3 regions of the Pseudoalteromonas sp. GW168-MNA-CIBAN-0100 genome follow, and region 1 is predicted to be linked to each of the others. Evidence: predicted binding sites of a transcription regulator. Region 1 holds the regulator's gene; each other region holds the start of a gene.
The links. The regulator LexA, encoded in region 1, represses DNA repair genes until DNA is damaged. The targets are predictions, from matches to a motif close to TACTGTATNNNNATACAGTA.

Region 1 (10,809 bases):
TGCCCCTTCCCATACTTTTGCAGGCACTTTATCACCGCCACGCGCGCATTTAATTACCACAGCTACAAACAACAATTGCGATAAACCAAAGGCAAATCCACCAATACTTATGATTGCGTTAAAGTCGGCAAATTGAAGTGCATAATCGGGAATTCGACGCGGCATACCGGCAAGCCCTACAAAATGCATAGGAAAAAACAGTACGTTCACACTCACCAGCGATAGCCAAAAATGCCATTTAGCTAGCGTGATATTAAACATATTGCCCGTCCACTTGGGCAGCCAGTAATAGGCCCCCGCCATTATCGAAAATACAGCCCCTGTTACTAATACATAATGAAAATGCGCCACTACAAAATAAGTATCGTGGTACTGAAAGTCAGCAGGTGTAATTGCCAGCATCAACCCCGAAAAGCCACCTAAGGTAAACAGCACAATAAACGCAATACTAAAAAGCATTGGCACTTCAAAAGTTATTGAGCCTTTCCACATTGTGGCAACCCAATTAAATACTTTTACTCCTGTAGGTACCGATATAAGCATGGTCGCGTACATAAAAAACAACTCGCCAGCGACCGGCATCCCAGTGGTAAACATATGATGAGCCCATACAATAAAGCTCAATAGTGCTATGGAGGATGTGGCGTATACCATTGAGGCATAGCCAAAAAGTTTTTTACGAGAAAAGGTAGGTACTATTGTAGATATAATGCCAAAGGCAGGAAGAATCATTATGTATACTTCGGGATGGCCAAAAAACCAAAAAATGTGTTGGAACATCACCGGGTCGCCACCGCCTGCGGCATCAAAAAAGCTGGTCGCAAAATACTTGTCGGTAAGTACCATAGTGACAGCGCCTGCAAGCACTGGCATTACCGCTATTAATAAAAAGGCAGTAATTAACCACGTCCATACAAATAAGGGCAACTTCATCCATGTCATGCCAGGGGCACGTAAGTTCACTATGGTTACAATCACATTGATTGCGCCCATTATTGAGCTAATCCCCATAATATGTACGGCAAATACAAACAATGCAGTATTATCATTACTGTATGTTGTAGACAGTGGTGCATAAAAAGTCCAACCAAATGCAGGACCCCCACCAGGCATAAATAACGATGCCAATAGGATTAAAAACGCAAACGGTAAAATCCAAAAGCTCCAGTTATTCATTCTTGGCAATGCCATATCTGGCGCGCCAATCATGAGTGGTATCATCCAGTTAGCAAGGCCAGTAAAGGCCGGCATAACCGCACCAAACACCATAATTAAACCATGCACGGTGGTCATTTGATTAAAAAAGTGAGGATCGACCAACTGTAAACCTGGTTGAAATAATTCAGCTCTGATCACCATGGCCATTCCACCACCAATTAAGAACATGGTCAGCGAAAAAATTAAATATAAACTACCTATATCTTTATGATTAGTTGTGTAAAGCCAGCGTTTAAAACCCTTAGCTGGGTGATGAGCATGATGTGCTTCATTGGCGTTAGGTTGTTCTACTATGCTACTCATTAGTTCGCCTCCACTTTGGCATCAAGTGCTGCCTGTATTTGACTCGGTTGAATAACATCACCCGTATCATTACCCCACGCATTACGCTTATAAGTAATAACCGCAGCTAATTGCTTTATAGATAACTGCTTGGCAAAAGCTTGCATTGCCGTACCGGGTCGTCCATGGATAACTACATCAATGTGATCTTTTATATCGCCAAGCACTATAGGGCTGCCTTTAAGTGCAGGAAATACACCCGGTAACCCCATGCCAGTAGGCTGATGACATGCAGCACAATTGGCCATATATACTTGTTCGCCTAAAGTCATTAATTCTTCTTTTGGGAGGGTTTTATCAAGTAATGCGGCATCTGCTAATGCTGCTTTTTGTTTAGCTTGCTTTGCATCTGCAAGCCACGTTTTAAAATCAGCCTCAGATTTAGCGACCACCACAACGGGCATAAAGCCATGATCTTTACCACACAACTCAGCACATTGGCCTCGGTAAGTACCTTCTTCGTTTATGTTCGTCCATGTTTCGTTTATAAAACCGGGATTCGCATCTTTTTTAACTGCAAAATCAGGTACCCACCAAGAGTGAATAACATCGTCAGAAGTCATTAAAAATCGTACTTTTTGATTTATTGGCAGTACGAGAGGTTTATCAACCTCAAGTAAGTAGTTAGGATTTTTATCTGCAAGATTCGCTATTTCATCTTGCGGGGTAGATAAAATAGAGTAGAACTCTACATCTTCACCCATATATTCATAATGCCATTTCCATTGCGAGCCTGTAATTTTAATAGTGAGATCAGCTTTGCTGGCATCTTCCATTGCAATTAGGGTTTTAGTGGCTGGTACTGCCATAGCAATTAAAATAACAAACGGGATTGCAGTCCAAAGTATTTCTACTTTAGTGCTTTCGTGAAATTGGGCAGGTACAGCCCCTTTAGATTTGCGGTGATGAATAAGTGCCCAAAACATAATTGCGAACACTATCACCCCAATCACACAACATATTATAAATATGGTCATGTGCAGCTGATATACATTATTGCTTATATCGGTTACGCCTTTGCGCATATTGTATTGGCTGTTAGCCAAAACTGGGTGCGAAAAAACACATAATATAAGCCACAAGGTAGAGGTCAGTTTACCCATGTGACGGCTCCTTTGATGCTATTGCGAATGCAAAGCGAAGAGGCATACGGCTTAAACGCCAATTCGTTATTTTTATTTTTTTAGTCAATCTCATTTAATATTGATTGGTTTTGCTGCGCCAACAACGTGTTTGTGTATATTGTGTGTTCTCAAAACTAAAAAGCTGTGAGTTATTATTAGCTCAGCACATTAATAATTAGCTAAAAAATGAACAACAAGCAAGTTTTAGTATAAAAAACAATCAGGTGATATTGAGTAATTAATAAAAAATCAGTAACCAACTAGGTAACAGGAAGTTCAAAAGATGAGCAAAACAAAGGGGTTTAACGCATTCGGAGGGGGAAAATATAAGTGCAAAAAAGTTTACAGCTTAAATTGTCAGTGAGCTATTTATGCCCTATTTTTAGTGCGAATTTAAAACAGAAAATGCGTACTAATTAGTACGCATTTATAAAACTGCTTGTTTAAAAGCTATTTTTAAAGTCACATCCAATCAGCGTTTCTTATAACGCCAACGGCTAAGCCTTCAATATTAAAAGACTCATTCTCAAGATCTACTTCAATAGATTCAAAATCGTCGTTTTCAGCATGAAGTAATACTTTACGACCCGCTTTCTCAAGACGTTTTACAGTTACGTCTTCGTCTAGGCGGGCAACAACAACTTGCCCATTTTCAGCGGTTTGAGTACGATGTACAGCAAGTAAATCACCATCCATAATACCAATATCTTTCATGCTCATACCGTTAACGCGTAGTAAAAAATCTGCAGCCGGTTTAAACATTAATGGATCGATTTTGCAGTGACTTTCAACGTGCTCTTGCGCCAAAATAGGTGAACCAGCAGCAACACGCCCTATAAGCGGTAAACCTAATTGTTCTGGCTCTTCTTCTTCAATTAACTGAATACCACGGCTTGCACCTGGTTTCATTTTAATTGCGCCTTTTTTAGCAAGTGCTTTTAAATGTTCTTCAGCAGCATTGGCACTTTTAAAACCTAATGTTTGCGCTATTTCAGCACGTGTAGGAGGCATACCAGTGTCTTTAATAAAAACTTTAATTAGTTCGAGTATTTGAGCTTGGCGGTTCGTTAATGGTCGCATATAACTGGTTTTCCATACAGTACATTTAACTGTGAGTATATACAGTTAAATAAAAATCGCAAATTTAAATTAAGCCTTAAAATAGCCAAAGTAATTTCACTTGTGTACATTTTAGGGATATAACTAAAGCTAGGTTTATAAATGATTAAAAAAGCAAAGGAGTCATTATGAGTATTTGGTACCAGCCCATCACTTTAGAGCTGTGCAAGCAGTTAGAACAAGGCATTGATGGCCAAGGAACATTAATGAAAACCATGGGAATAGAAGTCACTGAAATTGGTGATAATTACTTAGTAGCCACTATGCCGGCAATTCCTGAGCATCATAACCCAATGGGCATGGTTCACGGCGGTGCTAACGTTGTACTTGCCGAAACAGTTGCCAGCTATGCAGCTAACTTTGTTGTCGATTTTACAAAATTTTACTGCGTGGGGCAGGAAATTAGCGCAAGTCATTTAAAAGCATCTCGCAACGGCACTTTAACAGCAACGGCAAGAGCGTTTCATATTGGCAAACGTAGTTCAGTGTGGGAAATAAAAATTACAAATAGCCGCAATGAGCTGTGCTGCGTATCAAAAATGACCGCAGCAGTCGTAGAGCGAAGATAGTTACTTTTCGATTGGGTAAATTGTAATTTCCATACCCGCACCAATCGCAGATATACGTAGTAATGTATCTGCATCTAAGGCTTGATTAAAGCACTTAGGGGAAGTGCCCGATTCAAAACCAATATCAAACGTTCTACGTGAACAGCTTAACCATTGCTTTAGCGCGTTACGCGAACACGATTCAATAAGCTCACATATATGGTTTATTGCTTTGTCAGGCGTGTTTACTACACCTGTTGCTTCAATACGCGCTAATTGACGGTATTCGTCTTTGTCATAATGTAAAATCGTCGCGACTTTTTTCAAGTCTGCCACTAGCAAACTAATATCTTGCTTTGATTCAAGCTCAAGATCTACATTTAAAAATTGAATTTCCGACATCGTTTCGTATTTATCCTCTAATAATTTCATTGCAAACTTTAACGCAGTTTTACCGTTATACCAAATCAACTATGCTCTATTAACCACTTTATATGGATATTTCGCAGCTTTTAAGTATTTTTTAGCGTTTAAAGCTAGCTGGATATCAAACACTCAGCTCAATTAAACAAATAAGTCATGTTAGCAATTTAAGTGTAATCTTTTTTATTTTTAAATGATTACAGTAAGCTATAGTTTAAACTGCGACAAAATGTCGCAGTAACTAATCCCATTAATGTAATAAACTAGCCTCTAAAAATAATAAGACTAAAACATGAATAAAAAAATATTTAAGTATGCTCGCAAGTTACATAAATGGCTCGGTTATTTGCTCACATTACAAATTTTAGCTTGGCTATTAGGCGGTTTAGTCATGAGCGCTATTCCTCTTGATAAAGTTCATGGGGAGCATCTTGCAACACGTACTCTTAATAACCCATTTACGCAGGCTGATTATGTTGCCTCCCTTAACGATATTGCATCTCAGGTGGTTAATCCAACACAAATAATTTTTGAGAACTTTTTAACCACACCTATAATTACAGTAATAAATAAAGATGAACAGCAAAGCTTTAACGGTATAACAGGCCGGCCTTTTGAGCCGCCAACTAAAATACAAATTACCGCAAATGCTAAAGCACACTTACTTATTGATGCTCAAGTGACAAGCGCTGTACTGCTAAAGCAAGGTATGCGAGAAGTTGGATATAAAACCAATGTTTGGCAGGTACAATTTGACGACACATTTAACACAACACTGTATTTGTCAGAAAATAACGGCAGAGTTGTCACCGTTCGCAGCACACTATGGCGAATTTTCGACTTTTTTTGGATGTTACATATTATGGATTACGATGAGCGAGAGGATTTTAATAATCCGCTGCTTATTAGCTTTTCAGCAACTAGCGTACTTTTTTGCCTAAGTGGAATATTACTACTTATGCAAAACATACGACTAAAACGATTTATCCGAATTAAAAGTAAGAATAAATCAAAGTAGTCATATTGGTTTTTAAGAACTAGCGCACTCTCACCAAAGAGTAAATAAGCCCTAGGAAGTACCCAAGGGCAGATTTTATTCCAAGTGTTTAAATCGACTCAAATGTCGCTTTAACATTTCGTTTTCGAAAATCAACTCATCACGCTCATCCAGCAATTGTAAAACTAAAGCTATTGCCGACCAATCTAACGAAAAGTCATGTTGAATACGGGCCGCTTTTTTAACTAAGGTCACTGCAGATACCGTAAATTGCCACTGCGTAACATGCTTCCCCTCAATTGGAACCGCAATATTGTGCTCAACTAGCTCATATAAAATTGCTTCGCTAATATCACTACTCAAACATAGCTCTTTGCTAGTAAGTAAATCATCTTTTTGTGTCACGATAATTTGCATTATGGCTTGCTCCAGTTATTACGGGGATCAAAGTGAGCTTTTTCGGCTAATTCTTCCCAAAGTTTTTTACTGGTATCATCAACAGATGTTGGATTAACAATTTTAAGCACAGCAAATAAATCACCTTTGGCTTTTTTACTCATTAATCCCTTACCTTTAATACGCAAGCGTTGACCAGACTGACTATTAGATGGAATAGTTAATTGGATTTTGCCTGCCAACGTAGGTAAATTTATTTTTGTACCAAGAGCCGCTTCCCATGGTGCAAGAGGGACGACTATATTTAGGTTATGACCTTCAACATCAAATAATGGGTGGGGCACTAAACTAATTTGTAAGTACAAATCGCCATTTTGCCCGTTCGCTGACCCTAATCCGCCTTGCCCTTTTAGTCGAATTCGTTCGCCATTTACTGAACCTGCGGGAATTTTCACTTTAAGTGATTTTTTAATTTCAGAGACACGACCACTACTATCTCGCTGCGGTAACATAAACTCAACAGGCTTAACGGTATCAACTAAAGTCTCTTCAAGAAAAATCGGGAACTCTATTTCCACATCTTGTCCTTTTTGCGCGCGAGCGGCGTTACTTCTGCTCTGCCCGGAACGATTGAATCCACCGGCGCCGCCAAACATTGAATTAACAAAATCAGAAAACTCTTGATCGGTTTGAGGATCGCTTTGCTGATAATTACTTTGCGATGAGGCATTGTTACCACCATAATTACCTTGCTGTTGACGAGCACGATTTTGTTGATGACGACGTAACTCGTCGTATTTAGTGCGTTCTTCTTTGTTATGAATGACTTCGTAAGCTTCTGCTATTTCTTTAAACTTATCTTCTGCTTGAGGCTCTTTGCTTACATCTGGGTGATATTTTCTGGCTAATTTTTTATAAGCTACTTTAACCGCTTTATCGTCTGCATCAGGCGATATTCCGAGCACTGCATAATAATCAACAAATTTCATTTGCAATCCAAATCCCCATATTGAGTAAGCTTTAAGCATACTCCTTAACGTATAATCTTGTGTGGTTAAAATACGATAAATAGTAAGAAATAAATGAATAGTGAAAATAACTTTGAATAAAAAATTAATCGGACACTTTTTAGTAATATAAGTGCAGGCCTTAAGTTAACTTTATCTTTTATCTTCAAGGCTTTAAACTGCCTGTTCCTGTAGTTCACATTTGTGATGGATATGACTCGATTTATTCTGGCCTTACTGGCTTGCTGTGTGTGTTTTTCGGTATCTGCCGAACAATTTACCCGTTTTTCAACGGCTAAAAGACATTTAATTAAAACCCTCCCTGACAACGCCAAAAGTATTTACTGCGGTTGTGATATTAAAAAAGAAGGCAAAAAACTCATTCCTGATCCTTCTAACTGTGGTTACATTCCTCGAAATACACTTACCCGCTCAGGCAAAGTAAATGTGCGAGCACTACGCATTGAGTGGGAACATATTGTTCCGGCGTGGGAATTTGGTCATCAGCTACAATGTTGGCAAGATGGCGGACGTAAAAACTGCCGTAAAGTAAGTGCTAAATTTAGAAAAATGGAAGCTGATATAAATAACTTAGCGCCAGCTATTGGCGAAATTAATGCCGATCGCTCTAATTATCGTTTTGGCATGCTTAGCGAAAACGCCACACAGTATGGTCGCTGCGAAGTAAAAGTAAACTTTAAGCAACGTGTAGTTGAACCGCCTGTCTATGCACGTAAACGTATAGCCGACACTTACGCTTACATGCAGAAAACATACGGTTTAAAAATCTCTGATAAACAGCAAAAGTTATTTAATGCGTGGAAAAAGCAAGCATTTGCAGATACAAGTAGTGCGAGCAAGCTCTAAGCTTTAACACTCATTTACATAAATCAAAGTTATAAATGTTGAATAAACGAGCGAGTGTTGTAATATTTTAAACAACTTATTTACAGAAAGTCCTTAACTATGTTTAAAAATAATAAAACCTCGCTTGCCATTTTTGCAGCACTTTCGGGCTTTGCTTTAACGGGTTGTGGCGGCGGAGGCGGTATCGACTCTGCTCCTGTAGTTACCACGCCTATAGTTACAACACCTGTTAGTAGCAGCCCAACATGGACAGCGGCGGTATTTGAGCCCTCTAACGATTTAAAAAACTTTTGCGAAATCCCTCGTACGGGTAACGATCCCTTTAATAACAACAACCCCTACCCAGATCAAGCGGGTTCTGCCCTTTATGAAAAGCTTTGGCTTCGCTCTTGGAGCGACGAAACATACCTTTGGTATGATGAGATTGCCGATAACGACCCTGAAAGCTTTGCCACAGTAGCCGATTATTTTGCCCAATTAAAAACAGAGCAGCTTACCGACTCAGGTGCAAAAAAAGATAACTTTCATTTTTCAGAACCTACTGAAGATTACTTTCAAGAAGCGCAATCGGGCGTTACTTCTGGTTACGGTATAAATTGGGCGTTTATTGGCGATACAGCCGATCGTATTTTACGCGTTGCTTATCTTGAAGATGATTCGCCTGCAAGCCAAATAGGCTTTCAACGTGGTGATACCGTACTTTCAGTTGACGGTGTTAGCATTAATACCAATACAGAGTCGGGTGTAGATACGCTTAACGAAGGTTTATTTAGTCCTACTAACGGCGACTCACATACTATTGTTGTACGCAGTAACGATGGCGCCGAAAAAACATTTAATGTAACCGCTGGTAATATTGAACAAACACCTGTTCAAAATGTTAAAACGATTACAACCGCAAATGGTTCAAGCGTGGGTTACATGCAATTTAATAGCCATATAAGCATTGCCCAAGAAGGGCTTATTGATGCGGTAAATAAGTTTAAAACCGATGGTATTGATGAGCTTGTAATCGACTTTAGATATAACGGTGGTGGTTTATTAGCACTGTCGGCACAATTAGCTTATATGGTTGCCGGTAATGCCAACGTTAACAACCGCTTTTATTATCAAACTCAACAAAACGATAAACAACCCGTTGATTCGCCCTTCCCATTTATTGATGAAGAAATAGATTACTCTACTTTTTTTAGCACAGGTGAAAACCTACCTGATTTAAACCTATCAAAGGTTTATGTATTAAGCACATCAGGCACCTGTTCGGCATCAGAAGCTTTTATTAATGGTTTAAAAGGTATAGACGCAGAAGTTATTTTAATTGGCGACACAACCTGCGGTAAGCCCTATGGCTTTACCCCAACTCATAACTGCGCAACAACCTATTACACTATTCAGTTTAGTGGCGTAAATAGCAAAGGATTTGGCGAATACGCTGCGGGGTTTACACCAACCCCTACTCCACAATTTGATGCTGATGTTCAAGGTTGTGAAATTGAGGACGACTTTGATCATCAGTTAGGCGACAGTGACGAGGCCGTTTTAGCCACCGCATTATTTCATGTTGAAAATGGCAGTTGTCCAGTTAGAACGGCTGCTGCAAAAGCAGAACCAGCTAATTTTTCAAGCTCTCGTGAATCTCTCATTCCTTTAAATATGCCGGTACAATTTACCCAGCGTAATATGGACTTAACTTGGCCAACGCTGGGTGAGGAAAGGTAATGGCTAAATTATTACTCCCATTAGCCACCTTGCTCGCTTTAGGCGGATGCCAAAGTGTAGATAGTGAGCCTGCTAAACCCGCTATATTAACGAGCGTTAATCCCAGCGTTATTACAACACTACAACAGGCAATTCAACAAGCTAAGGGAGGCACATTAGTAACACTTGCCGATTCGGTATTTACTAAACGTAGCGAACAGCTAATTGATCATGCAATGAGTAAAGGGTCTGATGGCAGAGTAATTATGGGCGCGCATAATATAAAATCTGAGAAGTTTATTTTGCAACTACGTAATAACCAATGCGAGCTTTACTATCCTAAAAAAGAGCTTACTACAGTACTTGAAGGTGTTACCTGTAAAGAGTTATAAGGCACTTTATTAATGTTTATAAATTAATAAAAAAGGCGCGCAGCATATCGCTGCGCGCCTTTTTCTATTTTAAAGCGTTATTACAAGTCTTGATGCGGACCAAACACTTCATAATGAATCTGCTCGTTTTTAACACCTAACTCAAGTAACTGGTTTTTTATAAATGCCATAAAACCGGCAGGACCACATAAGTAAAAGTCACCATTACTCAATGGTAGCTGTGCTTGTACTGCGTTTAGGTTCATTAACCCAGTAAAGTCAGCGCCCTCTGTCGCTTGGTTAAACCACGTCATTGTTTGTAAGCGGTTATAAACTGCATTTAACTCATTTAAATATTTTGAAAACGAATGCTGCTGAGTATTTTCGCAGGCATGTAAATACATAATCTCTTGATTAGAGTTGTCACTTAATAACGTTTCAAGCATAGCCAGCATTGGCGTTTGCCCAACACCTGCTGAAATGAGTACCGCTGGACTTGTATTATTACGTAAAAAGAAGTCTCCTGCCGGCGGGTATAGCTCAACAATAGTGCCTTGCTCTAATGAGTGTAAATAATTAGACACCATGCCAGGCTTTGGCTGTAGCTCTTTTTTAACACTAATACGGTAGTTTTTAGCGTTACTTTTTTGTGAAATAGAATACTGGCGAATTTCTTCATATTCAGCGCCCTCTGGCTTA
Region 2 (10,809 bases), on a different contig from region 1:
TCATATTCAGTGATTTACATAGTTTTGACTTACATAAAATGGGCAACGCTAAAGGTTACTTGCATTGGTTGGTACGCACTTTTACACTCATTATTTTACTGGTTCAATAAAATGTCTAAATACGTTAGTGATTCTGTTGAAGCGCAATATCAACCTGGGTCTGAAAGGCTAGTTTTAGCAAACAAGTTAGCGATTGTTGATGAAACGGAAATGGATGATATTGAAGCCGTTCTTTTAGTTAAGCTATATGAAAAAATTTTTACGACGACTGACTCAAAAAATGGTACATTTTCTTTTCAAAATATTGCTAATTGGCACAGGCAGTGGCTAGGTAATGTATACGAATGGGCAGGTAAAATAAGAAGTATTGATATGGGCAAGGGCGGATTTCAGTTTATGTCGCCTTTACAAATTGAGAAAAATATTAGGTTATTTGAAGGTGAGTATTTATCTCGATTTAATAATTTACCAGAAATGACAGATGAAGAGCTAGTGTCATTTATAGCGCAGAGCCATGTTGAGTTTATTTTAATTCATCCATTTCGTGAAGGTAACGGTAGGATAAGCCGTTTATTAATGGATTTTTTGTGCAGTAAAGCTGGTAAAGGAACGCTTGATTATAGCTTGTGGGACGAGCATAAAGACTTTTATTTCAAGTCAATTCAAGCGGGTGTAAATAAAAATTACCAACACATTGAAAGGCTTGTGAGAGATATAATTAAATAGCGAGCGAAAGAGACTCATATTTGAGTTTGTTTGCTTTTAGCTTTTTCTCTATTGTTTTAACTGTTTCGCCAGTTTCGATGGCAGTAGAGCTAGCAACAGATCTTAAAATCATACTCTTTGTGATTTTTTTCTTGTCTTTACTCATTTTACCACCTCAAATAAATTTATATCTGGAATTAACCTTACACCTAGATACTCGTGATATCAATTAACGCTATAAGTATTATTTTACGGAAGTATTGAAAGCTCAGGATTAGGTTTGGATCTAAGGTCAGATGTTGTTAATTGGTCGGTATGGAGAGATTCGAACTCTCGACCCCTGCCACCCCATGACAGTGCGCTACCAAGCTGCGCCACATACCGATTTGTATGCAATAGTACGTGTATTTTTTTAAAAATCAATAAGCGATTGTTTGTTTGGGTGTTTATTACGCAAGAGACCTAAAAAGGCACTCTTGCGGTGTATTAATTGGCTAGTCTTTATTTAACCACTTTTTGATCGAGTCATACATCTCATCTCGTATTAATGGCTGAGCTTTTTTGTTAGGGTGTAAACTATCGTTTTGCATTAGCTCAGGTTGACCTGCAACATCGAGCATAAAAAAGTTCATTAAATGCGCATTTGTCTCTTCGCTAACGCGCGAGAAAGTGTCTGTAAACATTTTGCTGTAACGCGGACCGTAATTAGGGGGAATGTAAATCTCCATTAAGGCGGTCATCGCATTAGCTGCTTGGCTTTTTTGAATAAGAGACGTTAAGTTAGTTTGCATTTTTTTGACAGGGAAACCACGTAAACCGTCATTAGCACCTAGCTCAATAAGTACATGAGTGGGTTCGTATTGCTCAAGCAATGCATCTAAACGGCGTAGGGCTCCACCAGATGTTTCGCCACTAATACTGGCGTTGATAAGTTCAATGTCGGCTTGTTCGTCATCGTATTTATCTTGTAACAATTTTACCCAGCCTTCTTCTTGTTGAAGTCCGTAGGCTGCGCTTAAACTGTCACCGAGTATTAAAATCGTGTTGTCGGCTGCTGCGCTCAGCGGTTTGATAACTAAAAATAAAATGAATACTAAACGAAGGATTGAATGAGTCATATGTCAGCGCTTTCTCAATTAAATATAATTCAGGTTAATGGTTTGTCTAAAGTAGTCTCTACCTTTGAAGGTGAGCTGCCCATCCTCAGCGACATCAGCTTTAATGTCAAGCATGGCGAGTCTGTTGCTATTGTTGGCACGTCGGGCTCTGGTAAATCAACGTTACTCAGTTTATTAGCAGGGCTGGATACCGCAAGCAGCGGCGAAATATTTTTAGATGGCGAGCCATTACAGAATTTAGATGAAGAAGAGCGTGCTGCACTGCGCGCGGCTAAAATTGGATTTGTGTTTCAATCGTTCATGTTAGTACAAAGCTTAACGGCACTTGAAAACGTTATGCTGCCAGCAGAGCTTGCTGGTGAAAGTGACGCAAAAGAGCAAGCAATTGCTTTGCTTGAAAAAGTAGGCTTGAGCCATCGAATTGACCATTACCCGTCGCAACTCTCTGGCGGTGAACAACAGCGTGTTGCTATTGCGCGAGCATTTATTGGTACACCTAAAATATTGTTTGCTGATGAGCCTTCGGCTAATTTAGACAGCAAAAACGGTAAAATGATTGAATCGTTATTATTTGATTTAAACACGCAACACGGCACTACGCTTATTTTGGTTACTCACGATGAAGGGCTTGCACAAAAATGTGAGCACATTATTCAAATAGAAGCGGGCTTACTGGTAAAAAGCCAAGTAGAGGACGTTGCTAATGTGGGTTAAGTTAGCGCTTAAGTTATTTTCGCGAGAATTTCGCCGTGGTGAGCTAACAGTTATAAGCGCAGCTATCGCCCTTGCTGTTTTAACCGTGCTTACACTGTCTATGGTTACTGAGCGAATAGGGCAAAGTATTGCGCAAAAAAGCAGTGCTTTTATAGCAGCAGACCGTGTACTTGCAAGCGATCATGTTCTCGACACTGCTTTTATTACTAAAGCACAGAGCCAAAATTTAAAAACGGCGCAAATGGTGTACTTCGACACTATGTTGTTTGCCGATGATGAAATGCAGTTTAGCTCAGTAAAAGCGGCATCTAATGCGTACCCGTTAAAAGGGCAGTTAAAAGTTAAAGATACCTTAACAGGTGAAACTAAGGTTGCTAATAGCGGACCAACGCCTGGTAATGTGTGGCTAAGTGAATCAGTATTTTACAGTTTAAATATTGATATAGGCGCGCAAGTAGAGCTTGGTGCTGCATTATTTAATGTTTCAAAAGTGATTGTAGAAGAGCCCGATGCGCCATTTAATGTATTTTCAAGCAGCCGCCGCGTGCTTATTAATATTGACGATGTGGCAAAAACCGAAGTTGTGCAGCCAGGTAGTCGTGTTTATTATCGCCAACTTTATGCAGGTAGTGAGGCCGATATAAATAGCTTTTACGAGTGGCTTAAACCACAAATGAAAGAAAACCAACAATGGTACGGCGTTAAAGACCGTCAATCACCTATTTCAAATAGTTTAAACCGTGCAGAGAGCTTTTTATTACTTGCCGGCCTATTAGGTATTATTTTAGCCGCAGTGGCTATAGCCGTTTCAGCAAAACGTTATTGTGAACGCCAATACGATCCAGTAGCGATGATGAAAACGCTAGGCGGTAGCCGTTCAATGATCCGCAAAATATACATGCTCCATTTATTGCTTGTATGTGCAATGGCGGTAAGTGTTGGGCTGTTAATTGGTTATGGCTTGCAAGAAATAGCAACAAGTTACTTATCAAAAAGTATGGGCACAGAGCTACCTTTAGGTGGCTTTAAACCTTGGCTGGTGGCTATAAGCACTGGCGTAATTTGTGCCGTTATGTTTTCTATTAAACCGTTATTTGATTTATTTGATATTCCACCGCTTAGAGTGCTGCGCCGTAACTTAGGTGACAAGTTGGCAGTAAGTCGTGTGCATTTAGGCATGAGTGCGCTAACTGTGTTTTTATTAATGTGGTTATTTAGTAACAACATAAAAATAACGCTTATTTTGTTTGCCTCAACGCTTGCGCTAATTGGTGTGTTGTTTTTGATATCTAAATTAATATTTGGTGGCGGTCGAAAATTAGGGCTTAAGCCAGGTAACAGTTGGTCGCTTGCAATTGCATCTATTCAAAAGCGTGCAAATGTGAACGCGGTACAGTTAATTAGTTTTTCGTTAGCGATTAAATTACTGCTGTTTTTAGTGGTACTTAAAAACGACATGATATCTGATTGGCAGTCGCAACTTCCTGCCGATGCGCCTAATGCGTTTTTAGTTAATATTACGCAAAATGAGCTTGAGCCAATTAATGAGTATTTAGCACAAAAAGATATTCAGGTATCAGAGTTTTATCCCACTATTCGTGGACGCGTAAATGCGGTAAACGGCGAGTTGGTAGCACGTTCTGTATCGCTGCAAGACAACGAGAAAAAAGACGAAGAAGCACGTGCAGGTATTGGCCGCGAGCTAAACCTTACATGGCTTAAAGATGTGCCTGACCAAAATGAAGTAACACAAGGCACGTGGTTTGGTGAAAATGCGATGGCTGAAGCCTCAGTAGAGGAGTCGATGCTTGAGCGTTTAGATGTTGAGATAGGCGATACGCTTACATTTTTAATTGGTTCGCAGTCGTTCGACGCTAAAATCACCAGTGTGCGCAAAGTTAATTGGGCCACGCTTAAACCTAACTTTTTTATTATTTTAAGCCCAGATGTACTTGCAGATTTTCCGGCAACGTATATTTCGTCGGTACGTATAAACCCAGATCAAAAGCGTGACTTTAGCCAGTTATTGCGTACTTACCCTACTATTACAGCGATTGATATTGATAACTTTGTTAAGCAAATACAAACAACTATTTCGCAAGTATCACTCGCCATTGGCTTTGTACTTGCAATTGTTGTGCTGTGTGGCGCGCTTGTACTTATATCGCAAGTGCAAGCTAGTTTAGGTGAGCGTATGCAAGAAATTGTAATACTGCGAACACTTGGCGCTAAAAGCCGATTAATTAAAAACGCGACCTTGTACGAGTTTTTATTACTCGGCGGTTTAGCTGGCTTAGTTGCCGCATTTTTTAGTGATATAGCGCTTTTAATTGTGCAGCAACAAATGTTTGATTTAGCAGGTAAGTTACATCCGCATATATGGATTATTGGTCCGGTAGCTGGCGGTGTATTTGTGGCTGGTTTAGGCTATTTAATGATTGCTCGAACACTTAAACAAAATACCCAAGGATTAGTGCGTGCCCTAGGGTAAGCTTAAACTAACATGCTCCTTCAAATGCCCACCTAACACGTGGGCATTTTTGTTTTTCTTTGTACTGGTAATTTATACAGTGCTCTGGCATTATTAGCGTAATTTAAAAATAATAACAATGGAGTGCTGTTTGGCCATTATTTTAGGGATCGATCCTGGTTCACGTTTGACCGGATATGGCGTTGTTGCCCATCAAGGTTCTAAATTTACATACTTAGGCAGTGGTTGTATTAAGTTAGCCGATCATCCTTTTCCGGTTAGGCTTAAAATGATCTACCAAGGCATTACACAGCTTATTGAACAGTTTTCGCCAGAAACTTTTGCCATTGAAAAAGTATTTATGGCGCACAACCCCGATTCAGCTTTAAAACTAGGCCAAGCTAGAGGCGCGGCGATTGTTGGCGCTGCAATGGCCGACTTACCCGTATTTGAATACTCAGCTAGGCAAATTAAGCAAGCAGTAGTAGGCAACGGTGGCGCTGATAAAACACAAGTGCAACACATGGTAAAAAATATTTTAAAATTACCAGGTACGCCACAGGCCGATGCAGCTGATGCACTCGCTATTGCGATTTGCCACGCTCACTCAGAACAAAATTTAATTAAACTAGCGGGTAGCGCAAGCAAAACCGTTAGAGGACGTTTAAGGAAATAACTATGATAGGCCGCTTAAATGGTATTTTAGTCGAAAAACAGCCACCAGAAATATTACTCGAAGTAAGTGGTGTCGGTTACGAAGTACAAATGCCAATGACCTGTTTTTACGATTTAGCAAAAATTGGTGAAAACGCGATTGTTTACACCCACTTTGTAGTGCGTGAAGATGCTCAGCTATTATTTGGTTTTAATAATAAAGTTGAACGTGCCTTGTTTAGAGAGCTATTAAAAGCAAATGGCGTTGGGCCAAAACTTGGCTTAGCTATTTTATCGGGCATGTCGGCAAAGCAATTTGTAAGCTGTGTAAATAACGAAGACTCAACGTCGCTAGTTAAATTACCGGGTGTAGGTAAAAAAACAGCCGAGCGTTTAGTACTCGAAATGAAAGACAGATTAAAAGATTGGGGTAATGATTTATTTACGCCATTTAGCGACAGCGCAGTAATAGAGCCAATGAGCGATGCGACAATAGCTAATAACGCAGCCGATGATGCCGTATCGGCACTGCTTGCATTAGGTTATAAATTGCCACAAGCTCAAAAAGCAGTAAAATCGATAAGCAAACCCGATATGTCTACTGAGGTTCTTATTAGAGAATCTTTAAAATCAATGTTGTGAGTAACCCATGATTGAAGCGGATCGCTTAATTGATGCGACTGAAAAAACAAATGAAGACTCTATAGATCGTGCAATAAGACCAAAACTTTTAGCCGACTACAGAGGCCAGCCTCATGTTAAGCAGCAAATGGAAATTTTTATTGAAGCTGCTCGAACCCGTGGTGAAGCGCTCGATCATTTATTAATATTTGGCCCACCAGGGCTTGGTAAAACCACGCTTGCAAATATTGTAGCCAACGAATTACACGTAAGTATTAAAACAACATCCGGCCCTGTACTTGAAAAAGCAGGTGATTTAGCTGCGTTACTTACTAATTTAGAAGAAGGCGATGTACTGTTTATTGATGAAATACACAGGCTAAGCCCGCAAGTTGAAGAAATACTGTATCCAGCAATGGAAGACTACCAGCTTGATATAATGATTGGTGAAGGCCCAGCTGCGCGTTCTATTAAATTAGACTTACCTGCATTTACACTTATTGGTGCCACTACGCGAGCAGGCTCGCTAACATCGCCACTGCGTGACCGTTTTGGTATTGTGCAGCGATTAGAGTTTTATTCTGTAGAAGATTTGTCGCACATAGTAGGGCGCTCTGCACATTATCTTGGTTTAGAAATGTGTGACGACGGCGCAACCGAAATTGCACAACGTTCACGTGGTACACCACGTATTGCAAACCGTTTATTACGCCGTGTACGCGATTACACACAGGTAAAATATGACGGCACAGTAAACGCCGAAGTAGCTAAGCAAGCGCTTGATATGATTGATGTAGATAAAAGTGGTTTTGATTATATGGATCGCAAATATTTACTCGCCATAATTGAAAAATTCATGGGCGGCCCAGTAGGACTCGACAATGTAGCTGCAGCTATTGGTGAAGAGCGTGAAACAATAGAAGATGTAATAGAGCCGTTTTTAATTCAGCAAGGGTTTATTCAGCGTACTCCGCGTGGGCGAATAGTGTCTGACAGTGCATATCATCACTTTGGTTTACTTCCTAAAAAAGACTAGCCTCATCATATACATTACTTGCTGTGGTTTATTGCGCAGCAGGTAATTGACTTAGTATACCTTTATTTCAAATATTTATACGGCTGGTATTTTACCCAAAACCTCAGCACACTGTTGCAAATGTTATTTCAAAATACTTATACGCTTTATAGTTAACTGTTAATTCACAGGGCGTTAAGACTCGCGAAGCTATCCTGCGTACCATTCAAACTAGTAACCGGATTACTTATTGTAAAATAGGTAGGGCAATTATTAGTTTATAAATAAAGTATGTAGCGCACTAAATTGTAGGCAAAAAAAAGCCCGCAAAAAATGCGGGCAAACAACAAGTTGAAGGAAGTAATCCAGGGAACTACGTTTTACTGAATTTGGTTTTATCCAGAAAGAGTAAAACAATGTAATACGATAAAATATCCTATTACTAAGAACTTGGCTTAATGAAACTATCTCATTCAGTGCGCTAGTTCGGTATGGGAGAATAATACGTAAGATCATCTTTTTGTTCAAACTAGAAAATTTGTATTTTCAGATTAGAAAAACTAATTCGGTGAATTTTATTGTTGTTTGAATCTTGCGCGTTAATTAATCGTTAAATTTATAAGTTAATGAAATTTCTAGCTTAAGTAATTTCTTTTGATGTGGCTCGGTATTAGTTTTACTGTTACGTGAAGGTAAGGCTTATAGGTTTTGAGTGTTTATGCTCTTATTTTGAATAAACGGCGCATTTTATGACGTTTTACTTATATATTTACGCATATTTATAGTTAGCGAGTTTATTTAAAAGATTAAATAAAATACTGAGGCAAATGGAAATGCCAACTAAAGCTGTTTTTTAACGTTTTTTGTTGCCTATTCATAGCAATACCGTTGTCAGCTTGAAATGGACTAGATACACTAGATGCAACTTTTGACCGTATAAACGGTCATATTTACACAAATTAACCAATTTGCCGTATTTTGAAATTACTTAGGAGTTTAACGTGGGATCAGGGCTTAATTTTTTAGACCTAATTTTAGAAGCAAGCTTGCTTGTTCAGTTAGTGATGTTAGGGCTAGTTGCCATGTCTGTAATGTCGTGGACAATTATATTTCAGCGTAAAAAAGCAATATCAGATGCACTATCAAATGCTAAGAAATTTGAGCAAAAATTTTGGTCTGGTATTGATCTAAGTAAATTGTATAACGAAATATCGTCACGCAGCGGTCAGTCTCAAGGTATTGAAGCCTTATTTACTTCAGGCTTTAAGGAGTTTGCTCGTCATAAAAAGAATACATTTCAAAGTGCGAGTATTGTTATGGAAGGGACGCATCGTTCTATGCGTGTTGCGCTTTCTCGTGAAATTGAAAAAATTGAATCTAGCTTATCGTTTTTAGCAACGGTAGGTTCTATTAGTCCGTACATCGGTTTGTTTGGTACAGTGTGGGGTATTATGAATGCCTTTATTGCACTAGGTGAAGTTAAGCAAGCTACATTACAAATGGTAGCACCCGGTATAGCAGAGGCACTTATTGCGACTGCTATGGGTTTATTCGCGGCAATTCCGGCCGTTATTGCTTATAACCGCTTTTCAAACAGTGTTGAAAAGCTTGAGTCTCACTATATTAACTTTATGGAAGAGTTTGCTAATATTTTACACCGTCAAGCAGCTACACAAATAGAGGCACAAGCGAATGTATCAGCGTAAAAAGCGCCGTCCGGTCGCAGAAATTAATGTAGTACCTTACATTGATGTAATGTTGGTATTACTTATTATATTTATGGCAACAGCACCGCTTATTACACACGGTGTAAAAGTTGATTTACCTAAAATGGAAGAGTCTGATTTAGTTGATACTAAAGATACTCCTCCCATTATTGCTTCAATTGATGCAGAGGGTAAATATTATGTAAGCGTAGGTACTGATCCTGAAGAGCCTATGGAAGCACTTGATGTTGCTGCGGTTATAAAATTACAGTTAATGAAAAACCCTGACGTGCCAGTTATGATTAAAGGCTCGGGTAAGGTGTCGTATCAAGAAGTATTATTACTAATGGATTTTTTGAAAAATGCAGGCGTACCATCAGTAGGATTAATGACTGAATCCTTTGAGGGGAAGTAGCTGTATGAATAGTTCAGTAGTAAAATCGATAGTACTTCATTTAGGCATTGGTGGTTTTTTGTATGCGTCTGCAAACATTCATCCGCCAGCACCTAAAGTAATGGAAGTAACGCTTAATTCGGCTATACCTACGCCAGATAAAGCAGTATCAGCCGTTACAGTTGATCAAAAACAAGTTGAGCAAAAAATTGCTGAACTTCAAAAGAAAGAAAAAGATAAAAAAAGTGCTGAAGACAAACGTATCCGCGATTTAGAACGCAGAGCGGCCAATGCACGTAAGCAACGAGAATCTGAATCTAGGCATATTAAAAAGCTAGAGCAAGAACGTAAAGCTAAAGAAAAAGAAACAGCCGAGGCGCAAGCACAAGCTAAAAAAGCACGTGCTATTGAGCAAAAAGAGCGCGCTAAAGCTAAACAAGCTGAAAAGCAAAAGCAAGAAGCTGAAAGTGCAGCAAAAGCTGCTGCTGATAAGCGTAAAACCGAAGAAGACGCACTTAAAAAAGCAGAAGCTGAACGTAAAAAACGTGAAGAAGAAGCAAAAGAGCGTGCAGCCGAGGCAGAACGTAAACGCCAGCAGGCAATGCAAGAGCAAATGTTACAAGAGCAACTTGCCAAAGAGCAGGCTGCCCGTAGTAAAATACGTCAACAACAAGTGGTAAGCGAAGTTGATAAGTACCGTGCATTAATTATGGCGCGTATTCAGCAAAACTTATTGATTGATGAAAAAATGAAAAACCAACAGTGCCGAGTAAATATTCGTTTAGGTTTTAATGGTTTAGTAACGCAAGTTAAATCATTAGGTGGCGATAAGTTGGTATGTGAAGCTGCATTAAGAGCAGTGCGCATGGCCGACACATTACCGGTATCTAAAGATAAAGACGTATTCGAACAACTTAAGAATATTAATTTAACAATCAAGCCAGAATTTTAAAGGAATGATATGTTCAACAAAATAAAAATAGCCTGTTTAGTTTTACTGTTTGGGTTTGTGGGTGTTACTAATGCAGCACTTGAAATTGTAATAACTGAGGGTGTAGATGGTGCAAGGCCCATTGCTATAGTACCTTTTAAGTACCAAGGTGTTGGCCCAATCCCTGAAAAATTAAGCAGTGTTATTGCTGCCGATTTAATGCGCAGTGGTAAATTTAAACCTGTAGATGTAGCGCAGATGCCACAACAGCCAACCAAAGATAGCGAAATTGATTACGCATCTTGGGTTAATAAAGGTGTGGAAGCGATATTAGTGGGCGAAGTTGAGCAGCAAACTGATGGGCGTTACTTAGTGCGTTATGAGTTAGTTGACGTGATCCGCGGCCAAATTACCGGTGGCAACACACAAATGATGAGTAATGGTAAGCTAGTTAAAAGCCAAGATCATATTTTGGAAGCGC
Region 3 (10,809 bases), on a different contig from region 1:
TATAGCAGCATTTTCATTGAGCTTATTAGGCACATTTATTGTGCGCTCGGGTATTATTGTATCGGTACATGCTTTTGCAACAGACCCTGATAGAGGCTTATTTATACTCGCCTTTTTAGGCATCGTTGTAGGTGGTGGCTTAGCGTTATATGCACTGCGTGTATCGCAAGTACATAGTGAAGGTCGATACAAGTTTGTATCACGCGAAGTGGCGTTATGGCTCAATAATATATTTTTAGTAGTTGCTACATTAATCGTATTGCTGGGTACTTTATTACCTATGGTTCATAAAGAAATGGGCTTGGGCAGTATTTCTATTGGCGAACCGTTTTTTAATAAGATGTTTGCAATAATTTTAGTGCCGTTTGCTATTTTGATGGGGATAGGGCCATTTTTACGCTGGAAGCAAAATAAATGGGCTTTCTTACAAAACAAAATATTAATGGGCGTATTAGCCAGTGTAGTGATTACCTGTGCTTGGTTGTTTTCAAGTTACGATTTAGTAAAACCACTTACGCTACTAGCCACTACGCTTGCGGTTTGGATTGCAATATCAACTGGGATCGACATTTATACTAAATCTGCTGTACACGGCACCTTAAAAGAAGGTTTAAAACGCTTAGGTGTAAGTTACTGGGCTATGGTGCTTGGGCATATTGGTATTTCGTTTGTTATTGCAGGTGTAACGCTTACATCAGCATATTCAGTTGAGCGTGACGTATCGATGAAACAAGGCGACACAGTTCAGCTTAACGAGTATGAATACCGCTTTGATGGTGTTAAAACTATTCGCGGGCCGAACTACAGTGGTCATGCTGGTGTTGTATCGGTGCTTAAAAACAATGAGCTAGTAACACGCTTACACGCCGAAAAGCGTAAGTATGATATTGGTATGCAGTTTATGACCGAGGCGGCAATAGATGCAGGCTTTACACGTGATTTATACTTAGCGTTAGGTGAGCAGTTGAGCCAAGGTGCATGGTCACTTCGCATTTATCATAAACCGTTTGTTCGTTGGATGTGGATTGGTGGTGTGCTTATTTCCCTAGCTGGATTTATGATTTTATTTGATAAACGCTACCGTACATCAGCTAAAACAGCGCGTAGAGCTGCATCGGAGAATATTTTATGAACCGTAAAATTTTAGCTATTGCGCCGCTTTTAGTATTTGCTTTTGTGTGTGTATTTTTATACCAAGGCCTTTTTGCTAATCCTCGTGAAATTCAAACGGGTCGGTTAGGTCAAGAAATGCCAGCATTTAATCTACCTGATTTAATGCAAGACAATAAGCCGTGGACTAACGAGTCTTTAAAAGGCGAAGTTTACTTACTAAATGTATGGGGTACTTGGTGCCCAACATGTTTAGTTGAACTTGGTTATTTAACTAAGTTACGTGAGCAAGGCGTTAAAATTATTGGGCTTTATTACGTACAAGGTTACGACGCTGACTTTGATGGCCCTTTTGATATGCAATCACTTCGCACCGAAGTGAGCGATATGCTACAACGTGCGGGTGACCCATATCAATTTAATATCTTGGATTTACATCGTACTTTGTCGTTGGATTTAGGTGTTTCGGGTGCGCCTGAAACATTTTTAGTCGATAAAAACGGCACTATTTTGTTGCATCACACGGGCGATATAAACCCGCGAGTATGGCGAGCCAAATTTGCGCCAATTATGCAGGAGCTTAAATAATGAAATGGTTACTACTTACGCTTAGCCTTTTTGTAAGCATCAGTGCGTTTGCAGAGCAAGATCGCTATCAATTTGATAACAACAAACAAGCAATATTGTTTGAAGAGCTAACTAAAGAGCTGCGCTGTCCTAAGTGTCAAAATCAAAACATTGCGGATTCTGACGCTGTTGTTGCTAAAGACTTGCGCGATAAAGTGCTCGTATTGGTTAAAGAAGGTAAGAGCAAAGACGAAGTGATTGATTACATGATTGACCGCTTTGGCTATTTTGTTCATTACGACCCACCAGTTACACCAGCGACTTTAGTACTTTGGGTATTACCTGTATTAATTGTCATAGTCGGCTTTGGTTTTATTGTTATTCGCCAGCGAAAAGCATCAGTAAAACAAACGTGGAGCAGTGACGACGAAATGCTGTTAACGAAGCTAATTGAACAAAATAAACGTCAGGAGCAAAGTTAAATGATTTTAATGTGGGCGTGTTTTGCTTTACTCACACTGGTTGCTCTTGGGTTTGTGATGTTGCCTTTTTTAAAAAAAGAGCGCGTTCAAACAATTACTCATAACGCCAATGCTGAGCTAATTAGCATTTATGAGCAGCGTTTAGTTGATTTACAAACCGATTTAGATAATCAGCGTATTGATACCGTAAATCATGCAGAATCAATTATTGAATTAAAACGCCGTTTATTGAATGAGTTATCACCAGAAAAATCACTAAACAGCAAAGGTAATAATCGTATTTTTGCTTTAACTGGTGGCGCATTTGTTCTTGCTCTAACAGGTGTTTTTTATGGTTTAACGGGTAGCCAGCAGCAAATTTCGGCTTGGCATGATGCAATGGATAATTTAGCTGATTACGGCGAGCGTGCTGTAATGCAAAAAGGTGAGCCGCTTAGCCAAAATGAGCTGCAGGCTTTTGCATTGGCACTTCGTACAAAGCTTAGCCGCTCAGGTGATGACGAAGTCGCTTGGATGCTACTTGGACGAGTTGCTATGTCGCTTAATGAATTTGACATGGCGCAGCAGTCATTTGATAAAGCACTTCGTATGAATCCTGATAATATGCAGGTACTTATTAGTTACAGCCAAGTTTTATTGCTAGAAGGTAGCGAAGCTAATATGACCCGTGCGGCAGGTATGCTCTCAAAAGTACTAAAAGTAGAGCCTACCAATTTAGATGCAATTTCGTTATTAGCACTCATTGCTTATGAGCGTAAAGATTGGCCTCAAGCCAAAGCTGCATTTGAAGTTTTACTTGCGAGTATGGAAAAAAATGATTCTCGTTATAGCATGATCTCTGAGCGTATTGCTGATATAGAGAAGCAAATGCGAGCGGAAGGTTCTGTTATGCCAGTTACTACAACGGGTGCTATTGCAGTTACAGTCGACATTGCAAAAGAGCTTATAGATAAACAGCCAAAAGACGGTATCTTGTTTATATTTGCAAAAGCAGCAAGTGGTTCGCCAATGCCATTAGCTGCTGTTAAACTCGCTAAATATTCATTTCCAATTACAGTTGAGTTGAGTGATAGTAGTGCAATGGTTGCAGGGCTTAACTTATCTAGTGCAGAAAATATTATTATTTCGGCGCGTATTTCTATAGATGACTCGGTTATGCCAAGTTCTGGTGAGCTAGAAGGTCATTCAGAGTCGTTAAAGCGTGAAAGTGTAAGTGACTACCAACTTCAAATTGATACATTAATACCTTAAGGACGTTAGATGTTAAAACACAGTTTTACTTTTTTATGTTTATTGATACTAGCCGGGTGTGCTCAAGTACCACAAAGCAAAGTAGATGACAGAGATCCGCTGCAAAGTATTAATCGTCCGTTATACGACTTTAATATGGATGTACTGGATGCTTATTTATTGCGCCCAGTTGCTGTAGGTTATGTTGAAGTAACGCCTGTACCGGTAAGAAATGGTATTGTGAATTTCACAGGTAATATTACAGCACCTGTCGATATGATTAATGCGGGTTTGCAAGGTAAGCCGGGTAATGCAAGTGTGAGCTTAGCGCGTTTTTTAGTTAACTCTACGGTTGGTATTTTTGGTATTTTTGATGTTGCCAGTTCACTTGGTCTTGAAATTGTAGATGAAGACTTTGGACAAACGTTAGGTGTATGGGGCGTGGGTGATGGCGCTTATTTAATGCTACCTGGCATGGGTCCTACAACAGCACGTAACCTGACCGGTGATGTAGTCGACAACTTTGTATTACCTGAAGTTGCGCTAACGACTCCACAAACTATTCTAGTGTTTGTTTTAAAAGCAGTTGAGGCACGTGCATCATTAATCCCACAAGAAGGGTTATTAAATGATTCACTTGATCCGTACTTATTTGTAAAAGATATTTACTTCCAGCGTCAAATTTATGAGCTGTACGATGGCAACCCACCTATAAAAGAAGAGCCAGCTGATTTTGATGAAGACTTTTTAGAAAGTTTATAATTGAAAAGCCACTCATAAAAACGCCAGCTAAATGCTGGCGTTTTTATTTGCTGTTTATATATTTAACCTGAACTCTGGATAATAAATCTATCTCGAGCAGTTATTTTCAGCGCTAACTACGTTGAATTTACTTGCAATAGGTCAACTATTGACGCGTAAGTTCGCCTTGTTTTCACTGAAAATCTCTGGCTAGAGAAAAATAAATTTAAATATCTTAACCAGAGTTCAGGTAGTTTATTTTTCGTTCACTACTAACTGCATTTGTTCATTAACCCAAGCTAGCGCTTCATGATAAGCATCGGGAACTTTTTCACCTAGATTTAGTTCTTTCGTTAGCTCGTTTGCAGCTGACCAGTTTGCTTGCTCGTAGTATTTAACTAAGTTTAAATATTTTGCTAGCAAGCCTTCATCGTTTAATAGCGCTGCTTTTATGTCATTAGAAAGTGGAAGCTTTTTCATCACGCTTTCCATGCTCTCATCCAAAATTGCATCCATTAGCGACATCATACCGGTTAAAAATGCCATGCCGGTATCTTTAAACTGCCCATGGGATATAGCGAGCAATTCAGCAAATCGAGCGCGCGTAAGCGATAGCCTTATTAGCTCTACAGGTTTATCTGCTGATACTTGTGCTGCAAACAGTAGTGACAATAGCTTTTTAATTTCGTTGGCGCCAAGCACTATAAGAGCTTGCTTAATGGTACTTATTTCTGCGCGTCTTGCAAATGCGGCAGAATTTGAATACCTAAGTAATTTATAAGATAGGTTTACATCACGTTCAAACACATCAGTGATTTTCTTAAGATCCATATCAACACTTGATGTTTCGTAAAGTAATTCAGCTAATGCCATTTCTGATGGTGGTAGAGCCTTACTTTGTACCATTTCAGGTTTTGAGAAGAAAAATCCTTGGAAATAATCAAACCCAAGCTCTAAAGCTTGTTGGTAAATTTCATAGGTTTCTACTTTTTCGGCAAGTAACTTAATATGTGAGTGCGGTTTTAAATCGTTTAGAACCGTTTTTATTGTATCTATATCGGATGCTAAAAAGTCTATTTTAATAATATCAATAAATGGGTAAAAATGACGCCATACAGGTTGATGAATGTAGTCATCAAGAGCAATAGTGTAACCTTTATCTTTTAAATCTTTAACGATAGCTAATAAACGCTTACCAGGCTGGATAGTTTCAAGTATTTCTACAACTATAGTGTCTTTACCTAGTAGTGTAGGGTAACCCTTTGATAGTGTTTCTAGGGTGAAGTTTATATAAGCAGGTTTATTGTCGGTTAAATCTTCTAAACCAAAATTAAACTGGCTACCCTCTATAAGTCGTGTTGTTGCTTCGTCACCATCTATATCGGGAAATACGTTATCAACGCCATCACGAAATAAAAGCTCATAACCGATAAGTTTTTTATCTCTATCTAAAATCGGTTGACGTGCAGCGTAAAAATACATAAACAGTTCCGTAAGAGTGATGTAATTGGGTATTGTAATAATATATGGCAAAAGATTCAAAATAGCATTACGTATATTTGCATGATTAATAAATTATCATTATAAATTAAGGTGTTTCTTCTATTTAATTTATTATATTTTACCAATTCGCTTTAAAATTATTCAACATGAGTATTTTTGTATCAGCTGGAAGCAACAAGTTGGAGATTTTATTGTTAGGCATGATATAGTCAGCGAGAATGGTTTTTATCCTAATAGTGTCTTTATTATAATATTTTAAGAGTCAATATTCGGATCAAGAGCCTGTTATTAATAATTATGCGGAGGCTAATTTGGAAACAGGAATGATTATTTCACTAGCATTATATTTTGTTGTAATGTTAGGTATCGGACTATATGCATATAAGCAATCTACTGGCGATGTATCAGGTTACATGTTAGGTGGACGAAATCTATCACCAAGTGTTGCTGCACTATCTGCAGGTGCATCTGACATGAGTGGCTGGATTTTAATGGGCCTACCTGGTGCGATGTTTGTTACTGGTTTTAGTAGTACATGGATAGCAATTGGTTTGGTGATTGGTGATTGGTGCTTGGTTAAATTACCTGTTAGTTGCACCTAGATTACGTGTGTACACTGAAAAAGCAAATGACTCTATAACAATCCCAGATTACTTCTCAAACCGCTTCAATGATAAGTCAAACTTATTACGTGTTGTATCTGCTGTTGTGATTATAGTCTTCTTTACTCTTTACACGTCATCTGGTGTTGTAGCCGGCGGAAAATTGTTTGAAAGCTCATTTGGTTTAAGTTATGAAGTGGGTTTATACATTACAACGGGTGTCGTTGTTTTATACACTTTGTTTGGTGGTTTTTTAGCGGTTAGCTTAACTGATTTCGTGCAAGGTTGTATTATGTTCATCGCGCTGATTCTAGTGCCTACCGTTGCATACTCTTTACTTGAACAACCTCTAGAATCTACTTTACATAGTGTAAATCCAGATATGCTTAACTGGATTGGAGCAGGCTCTGCATTAGGTATTATTTCTGCAATGGCATGGGGTTTAGGTTATTTTGGTCAACCACATATCATCGTTCGTTTTATGTCGGTACGTAGTGTTAAGGATATGCCTAAAGCTCGCCGTATTGGTATGACATGGATGATTGTTGCTGCCCTTGGTGCTGTTGGTACTGGTATATTTGGTGCTGCTTATACTTATGAAAATAATATTGTAGTTGAAGATCCTGAAACGATTTTCCTAATTCTTTCTGAGTTATTGTTCCACCCACTTATTGCTGGCTTTTTACTAGCTGCAATTTTGGCTGCTATCATGAGTACTATCTCATCGCAATTGCTAGTAAGCTCAAGTTCATTGACTGAAGATTTATATAAAACATTTTTACGTAAAGATGCTAGCGACTTTGAATTAGTTACTGTTGGTCGAATTAGCGTTGCATTTGTTGCCCTGTTTGCAATTTATTTAGCGTACGATAGAGATAGCTCTATTTTAGACCTAGTAAGTAATGCATGGGCAGGCTTTGGTGCTGCTTTTGGACCACTTGTATTGTTTAGCCTTTATTGGAAACGTATGAATTTTGCTGGCGCCTTATCTGGTATGTTAGTAGGTGCGTTTACAGTGCTTGTTTGGATTTATGGTCCGTTTACTATTAATGGTGAAAGTTTAAGTAGCTTTATGTATGAAATAGTACCTGGCTTTATTTTAGCGAGTATCGCAATTGTTGTTGTTAGCTTAGTAACAAAAGAGCCAGAGCAAAACATCACTGCTTTATTTGATGAAGTAGAAAAAGAGCTTTAAATAGCAATTACTATTCATTTTAAAATGAGTAGTAAGTAATACCAATCCGCGATAATACTTAATCATTTTGCGGTGCTAAACGTGTTGCTACCGGCGTTAAAAAATTATCATTTAGAACAACTAAATATCAAATTTTTTGCCTAGCTATCAACACGTTTTTCCACCCTCAAAATAGATCACTTAATTAAGCGAATTGGTATAATAAAAAAGGGAGCAACTAAGTTGCTCCCTTTTTTATTTAGTTTGTCCCGTCCGAGGAGAGGACAATCTACGAGTTAACTTGCTTTTTTATCGTTGTTATCTTCAATTGATGCAACGTTATCTGACTTTTTACTTTTTGCTGGCGCTTTGGTAACAACTGGATCTTTGCCGCCCTTTAATATGGTCATAAAGTCATCTTTGCTTTTCGCTATTTCTAAAGCAAGTGATTCAATTTGTTGCTCACTAAGCGGTACGTCTACCTTTTCTAGCATTAGCTCAAGTGATTCTGCTATATCGAGCATCTTGTCATAAGCATCAGCTTCTTTTTTGGTAGTAAACGTCATACGCTCGACTCCGTTTCGTTCTACAACATATTTAACAACAACAGCCATGATTTCTCCTGCAAAATTGCTTGGCACCGTGGTTTGTAAAAACCATTAGATTACTGTTTTTATGTACAGTAATGGTTTGGGCGTAAATTTGCAAGCGCGAAGTATTAATTTTTAGGTGTCTTAAATTTGACAAAAAACGGTAACTTTACTTTAGTTAAGCAATCACTTGTTGTACCAGCTGCATTTTCAGGATTTCGGATCATAGTGATAATGCGTTTAGGTACACTTTAAATGATGAGCTTTTCAGTTCCTTACTTTTTGGTTTTCCTGAGCAACATTCAAAATTAAGAAAAGAAGAATAGGGACAAGTTTGATGAAAACGTTAAAAAATTTATTCATAATAAGCTTATTATGCTTACTACCTGCAACTACCGTATATGCACAATTATCGGAAGTAACTAAGCAAATGCCTCAAGTTGAGACAATTAGTATAAATAATGCTGATGCAGATATGCTTGCTAAGCTACCGGGTATAGGTAAGAAAAAAGCGCAGGCAATTGTGGATTACCGTGAAGAAAACGGCGAATTTAAAAGCGTTAGTGATTTATCGCAAGTTAAAGGAATTGGTAAAAAACTATTAGCCAAATTAGAGGGGAAAATTTCACTTTAATAACAGTAGATAACAATCAGGGCGCTATGCGCCCTGATTAAATTGTTTTAATGCATCGCTTAAGTGTTTTTTAGCAAAGTTGATTTCAATAGGTGTTGTTAAAAGTGGGTAGCAAAGTCCGCCGAGTATCAAAAACGGGATTAATATCCAACCTTTAAATACCGTGAATATTAAAAATAGTGGACTTAGTAATATTAATTTAATAATACGCAGTAACACTTTATCAGTTGGCGATAACATACTTAAAGAAAGTGCTATTACGTCTTGGCGCTTGCGTACTTTTAGATGTTTAAGCTCATCTAATTGGCTTGAAAAAAATGTAAACATATCAAATCGACTTTTTAATTAATAAACGGCCAATAACTATAATAAATAGTGTTAGTGAGAAAATCCCAAATATAATTTCCATCCAAGCAGGCATGCTCAAACCAACAAACTGCCAATCTATATTTCCACAATCCCCGGTCGCCTGAAAAAAGCTAGGTATCCATTCATGTAGCGGCATAAACGATGGGAAGTTTGGTTCAAACTCACAGCTAAATGCAAAGGGGTCTGTGGTGGTTTGCATATCAATATGCTCGCGAGCAATTAAATATCCCCAAACACTCGATACACCCCAAATTACATACGCTAATATACGAACTGCTTTGCTCTGTGGTTTAGTCGAACCTACGATTCCTGCGCCTAATAGACCCAGTACGGCTGTACGTTGATATATGCACATTATGCAAGGCGCCAATCCCATTTGGTATTGAAAGAAAAGGGCGGTCACTTCAAGTAAAAAAACGATAGCTGTAAATAAAAGCCACGGGGTACGTTGGGTGGGTAATTGCGCAAGCCAGTTCATAAAAATTCCGCGTTTAAATAAGACGTTAGATTATGACCTAGGATAATGTATGCGGCAACAAAAAGGAAAAAAAAGCTACCGAAGTCGCTTTTTATAAGATGAAATTATTGACCACTCAATGCAGCCTCAGCAGAGGCTACATGACGCTCTACTTAGTTCCCATTGATACATAAGCTTAGTTATATCGCTTACTTATACAACATTGGTGCATTGCCTAAAAAATTCTTTAAAGTTGCGGTTAGAACGCTCTGTTGCATAGGTGTTCCTTTTTAATGTACTTATGTGTTTTAAGTTGATTAAGCTAGGTATGGTGTAAATAAAAAACACCAATAATTACAATGTACCTACAATGAATATTGCTCTGTATATTTATACATTGTAGCTATATTAGAAAAACCTAAATTTTATTATTTATTAATCTTTAATTTCTACTCATTTGCTTATTAATATACCTGACTTTACTTGTTAGTTATGCTTCGTCTGGTACAATCAGTCAGTTATTCGTGTAAAACGATGAGTGTTGATTAATTCGAGTGGGAACTGGATGAGAATTTTTAAAGCGAAAAGCCCAGCAGGATTTGCTGAAGAATATATAGTTGAATCTATTTGGAACGGCGATTTCCCTCCAGGTTCAATTCTACCTGCCGAGCGAGAACTTTCAGAGTTAATTGGTGTAACAAGAACGACCTTGAGAGAAGTATTGCAGCGTTTAGCACGTGATGGCTGGTTAACAATTCAGCATGGTAAACCAACAAAAGTAAATAACTTTTGGGAAACGTCTGGCTTAAATATTCTTGAAACACTAGCGCGCTTAGATGAAGACAAGATGCCAGAGCTGACAGATCAGCTTTTATCTGCACGTACTAATATTAGTGCTATTTATACACGTGCTGCAATTAAGTTAAATCCTGAACGTGTAATTGAAATTTTATCACAAAGTCATGAGCTAGAAGACACTGCGCAGGCATTTGCTGACTACGATTATAAAGTTCATCACGAATTAGCCGTTGCGGGTAATAACCGTATTTATGTATTAATACTCAACGGTTTTAGAGGCTTTTATTCAAAGATTGGTTGTCATTACTTCTCTGATGCCGGAACTCGTGAACTTGCACGTCAGTTTTATAAAGATTTAACAATCTTGGCAGAAAATAAAGAGCATGATGGTGCTATTTCGATGATGCGTAAATACGGTCATCAAACAGGTGAGATTTGGCAAAAAATCCGTGGCGATATGCCCTCAGATATAATGGATTAAATCTAAACGAGAAACCTGCATTTGCAGGTTTTTTTGTAGCTGTAAAAATTAATACCGCATTATATGAATTT

Region 2: ruvC (crossover junction endodeoxyribonuclease RuvC) is a predicted target of LexA. The motif match lies at 5,091-5,110, and genes of this name have one in related genera.
Region 3: AAEY62_RS11525 (YebG family protein) is a predicted target of LexA. The motif match lies at 8,075-8,094, and genes of this name have one in related genera.

Annotation. Positions count from the first base shown of each region.
Region 1 is NZ_JBEOOL010000020.1:7,940-18,748, reverse strand. It holds gene ctaD (cytochrome c oxidase subunit I) at 1-1,521, opposite strand, end outside; gene coxB (cytochrome c oxidase subunit II) at 1,521-2,663, opposite strand; gene lexA (transcriptional repressor LexA) at 3,147-3,764, opposite strand; gene AAEY62_RS13090 (PaaI family thioesterase) at 3,932-4,372, shown strand; gene AAEY62_RS13085 (hypothetical protein) at 4,373-4,753, opposite strand; gene AAEY62_RS13080 (hypothetical protein) at 5,067-5,792, shown strand; gene AAEY62_RS13075 (chaperone modulator CbpM) at 5,868-6,188, opposite strand; gene AAEY62_RS13070 (DnaJ C-terminal domain-containing protein) at 6,188-7,156, opposite strand; gene AAEY62_RS13065 (endonuclease) at 7,388-8,041, shown strand; gene AAEY62_RS13060 (S41 family peptidase) at 8,141-9,760, shown strand; gene AAEY62_RS13055 (hypothetical protein) at 9,760-10,131, shown strand; gene hmpA (NO-inducible flavohemoprotein) at 10,212-10,809, opposite strand, start outside.
Region 2 is NZ_JBEOOL010000031.1:2,693-13,501, reverse strand. It holds gene AAEY62_RS16620 (Fic/DOC family protein) at 112-726, shown strand; gene AAEY62_RS16615 (hypothetical protein) at 719-871, opposite strand; tRNA gene AAEY62_RS16610 (tRNA-Pro) at 1,013-1,089, opposite strand; gene AAEY62_RS16605 (arylesterase) at 1,200-1,823, opposite strand; gene AAEY62_RS16600 (ABC transporter ATP-binding protein) at 1,824-2,537, shown strand; gene AAEY62_RS16595 (ABC transporter permease) at 2,527-5,028, shown strand; gene ruvC (crossover junction endodeoxyribonuclease RuvC) at 5,159-5,683, shown strand; gene ruvA (Holliday junction branch migration protein RuvA) at 5,686-6,303, shown strand; gene ruvB (Holliday junction branch migration DNA helicase RuvB) at 6,311-7,318, shown strand; gene tolQ (protein TolQ) at 8,299-9,003, shown strand; gene tolR (protein TolR) at 8,990-9,418, shown strand; gene tolA (cell envelope integrity protein TolA) at 9,423-10,349, shown strand; gene tolB (Tol-Pal system beta propeller repeat protein TolB) at 10,359-10,809, shown strand, end outside.
Region 3 is NZ_JBEOOL010000016.1:76,298-87,106, forward strand. It holds gene AAEY62_RS11490 (heme lyase CcmF/NrfE family subunit) at 1-1,132, shown strand, start outside; gene AAEY62_RS11495 (redoxin family protein) at 1,129-1,698, shown strand; gene AAEY62_RS11500 (cytochrome c-type biogenesis protein) at 1,698-2,159, shown strand; gene ccmI (c-type cytochrome biogenesis protein CcmI) at 2,160-3,410, shown strand; gene AAEY62_RS11510 (MlaA family lipoprotein) at 3,420-4,151, shown strand; gene AAEY62_RS11515 (EAL and HDOD domain-containing protein) at 4,386-5,612, opposite strand; partial or broken gene putP (sodium/proline symporter PutP) at 5,945-7,430, shown strand; gene AAEY62_RS11525 (YebG family protein) at 7,706-8,023, opposite strand; gene AAEY62_RS11530 (ComEA family DNA-binding protein) at 8,337-8,633, shown strand; gene AAEY62_RS11535 (DUF6170 family protein) at 8,658-8,960, opposite strand; gene dsbB (disulfide bond formation protein DsbB) at 8,962-9,480, opposite strand; gene fadR (fatty acid metabolism transcriptional regulator FadR) at 10,025-10,738, shown strand.